Anaerobacillus alkaliphilus: one gene and its partner. Each later gene encodes a partner of the first gene's protein in a complex. Links are inferred from orthologs where the notes say so. Each region holds a gene or a part of one and is shown on either strand. Other genes may lie near its edges.

Region 1 (3,037 bases):
TGTTAATAAAGTTGTTTTCTTACCGCCTAAAATACTAGGTAAAAATGTATATACTAATCGAAGTGTTGCTCCTGTTAATCCAGGTAAAGCGGCTAGTGTGAATAATTCGCTCTTGGTAAAATTAAAACCGACATCATTTAAACGTACTGCTGTTACTGACCAAAGCTGCCATACGCAAAACGCTAAAATAAGTGCAAAAACTGAAATTCCTAAATTCTTATTGGCAATTTTCTTACCTTCCTTATCCCAGAACTGTTCGTTTTCTGGTGTCCAATTCAATAGCTTTGCCATTTGTCATTCCTCCGCTAATATAGTATCTAAAATAGTTTTTTATATAAACAATTGATCAATATTGTTTACTACGTCCTTAGTGTAGCATGCCCCCTTTTTGTCGAATGTGTTTTTTATCACAGGAGGAATATATGTTCGCAAACGATGTTTGAATATGATATGCTTGTGATATACTGAAAAAAGCGGATTTAATCATACTTTTCAAAGATACTAACTACATACATACGAAATTCGTTCACTAAAATTTCAAAAATGGAGGGGTCGACTTTGGAGCAATTTCAGCTTGTTTCAAAATATGAGCCACAAGGTGATCAGCCCAATGCAATAAGTGAATTAGTCCAGGGCATCAAAGATGGTAAGCAAATGCAAACCCTACTTGGTGCGACCGGAACTGGTAAAACATTTACGATTTCAAATGTCATTAAAGAAGTGAATAAACCAACCCTTGTCATTGCTCATAACAAAACCCTAGCAGGACAGCTCTATAGTGAGTTTAAACAGTTTTTTCCAGAAAATGCGGTAGAATACTTTGTCTCTTATTATGATTACTATCAACCAGAGGCTTACATCGCTCACTCTGATACGTATATCGAAAAAGATGCCAGTATTAACGATGAAATAGATAAGCTACGTCACTCTGCTACTAGTTCGTTGTTTGAGCGGCAAGATGTCATTATCATCGCCAGTGTTTCGTGTATTTACGGTTTAGGGTCGCCAGAAGAATATCGTGATCTTGTCGTTTCCTTACGTACGGGAATGGAAAAAGATCGAAATCAACTTTTACGTGATTTAGTGGATATTCAATACGATCGCAATGACATCAATTTTACACGCGGTACGTTCCGTGTTCGCGGAGATGTCGTGGAGATTTTTCCTGCCTCCAAAGATGAGCATTGTATTCGTGTCGAGTTTTTTGGTGATGAAATTGATCGGATGACTGAAGTCGATGCTCTCACTGGAGAAATATTGGGTGAGCGAAACCATATTGCGATTTTTCCGGCATCCCACTTCGTTACTCGTGAAGAGAAGCTGAAAAAAGCCGTCGTTCAAATAGAAGCGGAATTAGTAGAACGACTGAAAGAACTCAATGAAAATGGCAAGTTGCTAGAAGCACAACGACTTGAACAACGCACTCGCTATGACATCGAGATGATGATGGAAATGGGTTACTGTAACGGAATTGAGAACTACTCTAGACATTTAACATTACGTGAACCTGGTGCCACTCCTTACACGTTGCTTGACTTCTTTCCTGAAGATTTCCTGATTGTTGTCGATGAGTCCCATGTTACCTTACCACAGGTTCGCGGGATGTTTAATGGTGATCAAGCACGGAAACAAGTCTTAGTTGATCATGGTTTCCGTCTACCGTCTGCAAAGGACAACCGTCCGTTACGCTTTGAAGAATTTGAGAAAAAAATGAAACAAGCGATTTTCGTTTCAGCCACGCCAGGACCTTATGAGTTAGAGCACACGCCAAAAATGGTTGAACAAATCATCCGTCCGACTGGATTAATTGATCCAACGATTGATATCCGACCTATACACGGGCAAATTGATGATTTAATTGGTGAAATTCGCGATCGCTCCGAAAAAAATGAGCGTGTCCTCGTAACGACGTTAACGAAGAAAATGTCAGAGGATTTAACCGATTATCTAAAAGAGTTGGGGATCAAGGTCCGTTACTTACATTCAGAAATTAAAACGTTAGAACGAATTGAAATTATCCGTCAACTACGTATGGGCACGTTTGATGTTCTGATTGGTATCAATCTTCTTCGTGAAGGTTTAGATATCCCAGAAGTTTCGTTGGTTGCGATCTTAGATGCGGACAAAGAAGGATTTTTACGGTCAGAACGCTCGTTAATCCAAACGATTGGTCGTGCGGCTCGTAATTCCTCAGGTCACGTAATTATGTATGCGGATAAAATAACGAACTCGATGGATATTGCGATCAAAGAGACCAATCGCCGTCGAGCGATTCAAGAAGAATACAATCGTGTACACGGAATTGTGCCGACAACGATCCAAAAGGCAATTCCAGACCTTATTAAAGCAACAATGGCAGCTGAAACTGACGAGGAGTACACAGCAGCACCAATGACGAAGCTAAGCAAAAAAGAGCGAGCAGCTGTCATTGAACGTATGGAAGTTGAAATGAAAGAGGCTGCTAAAGCGTTGAACTTTGAACGAGCAGCCGAACTTCGTGATTTAATAATTGAGTTAAAAGCGGAAGGGTGACATTGATACATGGCTTTAGAAAATATTGTGGTAAAAGGGGCAAGGTCACACAATTTAAAGAATATTGATGTGACAATTCCTCGTGACAAGCTTGTTGTCCTAACAGGCTTGTCTGGTTCAGGTAAGTCATCTTTAGCTTTTGACACCATTTATGCAGAAGGACAAAGGCGTTACGTTGAATCGCTTTCAGCGTACGCACGCCAATTTTTAGGTCAAATGGACAAGCCGGATGTTGACGCCATTGAGGGTTTATCACCGGCGATTTCGATTGATCAAAAAACGACATCTCGTAATCCCCGTTCAACTGTAGGAACGGTAACGGAAATCTATGACTATTTGCGTCTTCTATACGCACGTATCGGTCGCCCGGTTTGTCCAAAGCATGGGATTGAGATCTCATCACAAACGATCCAACAAATGGTCGATCAAATTATGGCCTTTCCTGAGCGAACGAAAATGCAGATCCTTGCACCAATTGTTTCCGGGCGTAAAGGGGAGCATGTCA
Region 2 (2,994 bases), on another replicon or contig:
ACTACAAACAACGAAGCTCTTTTATGGCGGCGGAATCCAAACGCTAGAGCAAGCGAAAGAAATGGCACAATACGCAGATACAATCGTTGTCGGAAATATTATTTATGATAATCTAGAAACAGCACTTTCTACTGTGAAATGTAAATCTTAATTGTGAATTAAGATTTAAGAATTATGAATTGTTGAGGGACAAGCTATGCAACATTTTACATTCCCCATTTTGCATTCTAAATTCTACATTTTACATTCTACATTAATTACTTTAAAATAAAGAGAACATATGTTTTGGTGGTGGGGGTAAAAAATGAACGCACAATCAATATTAAGTGGATTAAATAACGAACAACGTGAAGCTGTAAAGCATACAGATGGAGCCCTATTAATTATGGCTGGTGCTGGCTCAGGAAAAACAAGAGTATTAACAAACCGAATTGCCTATTTAATTGGTGAAAAACAAGCTGCGCCATGGTCAATTCTAGCAATCACGTTTACGAATAAAGCTGCAAAAGAAATGAAGGAACGTGTCAAAAAAATTATTGGCCCTACAGCAGAGGATATCTGGATTTCTACATTCCACTCGATGTGTGTCCGTATCTTAAGAAGAGACATAGATCGAATCGGTGTGAAACGAAGCTTTACGATTTTAGATCCAGGTGATCAACTGTCGGTAATTAAGCAAATTTTAAAGCAAAAAAACATTGATTCTAAGAAATTTGAACCTAGAAGTTTATTAGGTAGTATTAGCAGTGCAAAGAACGAGTTAAAGACGGTTAAAGAATATCAACAAATTGCAAAAGGCCCTTACGAATCAACTGTTGCTGATGTATATGAAGCATATCAAAAAGAACTTCGTAAAAATCATGCGCTAGACTTTGATGACTTAATTATGACGACAATTCAATTGTTCAAGCAGGTTCCTGAAGTTCTTGAATTTTATCAACGAAAATTCCAGTATATTCACGTTGATGAGTATCAGGATACAAATAGAGCTCAGTATATGCTCGTAAAAATGATTGCCGAGCGCTACAAAAACATTTGTGTAGTAGGGGATTCCGATCAGTCAATCTATCGCTGGCGTGGGGCTGATATTACGAATATATTAACGTTCGAGACTGATTATCCAACTTCAACAACGATTATGTTGGAACAGAATTATCGTTCAACAAAAACTATTTTACAAGCGGCAAATCAAGTTATTAATAATAACCTGAACCGTAAGCCGAAAAATTTATGGACAGAAAATCAGCAAGGTGACAATATTGCTTGCTTTATTGGCGATACTGAACATGATGAAGCTTACTTTGTTGTTGGAAAAATTAAAGAACTAATGAAGGAACATGATTATAAGCTTACCGACATGGCCATTTTGTACCGCACAAATGCTCAGTCACGTGTGATTGAGGAATTATTAGTGAAATCCAACATTAACTACAACATTGTTGGCGGGACTAAGTTCTATGATCGTAAAGAGATTAAAGATCTTTTGGCTTATTTACGTGTTGTGGCCAACCCTGACGATGATATTTCATTACGACGCATTATCAATGTACCTAAGCGCGGAATTGGCGCAACAACGATTGAGAAAATTGCTGATTTTGCAGGGGCTCAAGGAATATCTATTTTCCAAGCATTACATGAAGTTGAGCAAATGGGCTTAGCCAAAGGAACTACGAATAAACTTGTCGAATTTATTGATCAAATGCGTGGCTGGGTACAGCTTGAAGAGTACTTATCGGTGACAGAGCTTGTTGAGGAATTACTAGAAAAGACGGGTTATCGAGAAATGCTTAAATTGGAAAAGACAATTGAATCACAGGCCCGTTTAGAAAATATAGATGAATTCTTATCTGTTACGAATGAGTTTGAAAAAAGAACTGACGATAAATCATTAGTAGCATTTTTAACAGATTTGGCGTTAGTTGCAGATATTGATAAAGTTGATGAAGACGAGAATGAACAACAAGACTCTGACCGTGTGTTATTAATGACTTTGCACTCGGCAAAAGGATTAGAGTTCCCGGTAGTCTTCTTAATTGGGATGGAGGAAGGTGTATTTCCTCATAGCCGCTCTCTTTTTGAAGAAGAAGAGATGGAAGAAGAAAGACGACTTGCTTATGTAGGAATTACACGTGCAGAGCAACGCTTATACTTGTCTTGTGCAAAAATGAGAACGCTATTTGGACGTACGAATACAAATCCGCAATCTCGCTTTATTAAAGAAATTCCAAGCGAAGTACTTGAATCGTTAAACGAACAAAAAGAAGCACCAGCTTGGGCGAAAACATCAAGACCTAGCCCAGCAGCCGCTCCACAGAGACAACGAATGATGGCATCTTCCCGTCCGCAAATGACAACAACTGGTGGCGATCAATTCTCTTGGCAAGTAGGCGACAAGGCTGAGCATAAAAAATGGGGCATAGGAACAGTCGTTAGTATGAAAGGTTCTAGTGAGAATGTCGAACTGGACATTGCTTTCCCACAACCTATTGGTATCAAACGTCTAGCAGCTAAATTTGCGCCGATAAACAAAGTTTAGTAAATGTAGAATGTAGAATGTAAAATGCAGAATGTAGAATGTTTAGAAATGCTTCGTAGCACTACGAAAAAATTCTACATTCTACATTCTTAATTCTACATTATCTCTACATTCTCAAAGGAAAGGACGAAAAAAATGGATCGTATGGAAGCTGAAAATAAATTAGCTGAATTAAGGGAAAAGCTTGAGGAATACGGTTATCATTACTATGTATTGGACAAACCGATTGTGTCTGATGCCGAGTATGATCAAGCTATGAACGGGCTAATTCAGATTGAAAATGAGTACCCAGATTTAATTACAGAAGACTCACCTTCTGTCCGTATTGGTGGTGAACCACTACCTCATTTTGAGAAGGTTCAACATGAAATTCCGATGTTAAGCTTAGGGAATGCCTTTAACGAACAAGATCTTCGTGATTTTGATCGCCGTGTAACTGAAGGCTTTGGTGGTGCTGT

Evidence for each region. The genes of interacting proteins can lie anywhere in the genome.
Region 2: the proteins of uvrB (region 1) and pcrA are in contact, whole or in part, in a crystal structure (PDB 7EGT), measured with the Thermus thermophilus proteins. The link is inferred for Anaerobacillus alkaliphilus from one-to-one orthologs. Residues at the interface, in WP_096411307.1 of Thermus thermophilus: Glu23, Leu25, Arg26, Asp27, Gly28, Glu29, Arg30, Phe31, Arg55, Glu326, Asp327, Phe328, Glu379, Ser382, Gln383, His398, Gly400, Arg401; in WP_096412145.1 of Thermus thermophilus: His654, Arg656, Phe657, Gln666, Asp668, Glu669, Lys680, Arg681, Leu682, Ser683, Lys685, Tyr686, Ala687.

Annotation. Positions count from the first base shown.
Region 1 is NZ_QOUX01000032.1:120,291-123,327, forward strand. The notes cover bases 75-3,037. They hold uvrB (excinuclease ABC subunit UvrB), read left to right. Parts: upstream 75-543; coding sequence 544-2,532; downstream 2,533-3,037. Other genes in these bases: DS745_RS09475 (MFS transporter), read right to left, coding at 75-291; uvrA (excinuclease ABC subunit UvrA), read left to right, coding at 2,542-3,037. Outside these bases: more of DS745_RS09475, read right to left, coding at 1-74. UniProt on the Escherichia coli protein: The UvrABC repair system catalyzes the recognition and processing of DNA lesions. A damage recognition complex composed of 2 UvrA and 2 UvrB subunits scans DNA for abnormalities.
Region 2 is NZ_QOUX01000025.1:34,785-37,778, forward strand. What follows is about bases 1-2,920. They hold pcrA (DNA helicase PcrA), read left to right. Parts: upstream 1-304; coding sequence 305-2,536; downstream 2,537-2,920. Other genes in these bases: pcrB (heptaprenylglyceryl phosphate synthase), read left to right, coding at 1-151; ligA (NAD-dependent DNA ligase LigA), read left to right, coding at 2,672-2,920. Outside these bases: more of ligA, read left to right, coding at 2,921-2,994. UniProt on the Escherichia coli protein: A helicase with DNA-dependent ATPase activity. Unwinds DNA duplexes with 3'-5' polarity. Translocates on single-stranded DNA with 3'-5' polarity. Initiates unwinding more efficiently from a nicked substrate than double-stranded DNA.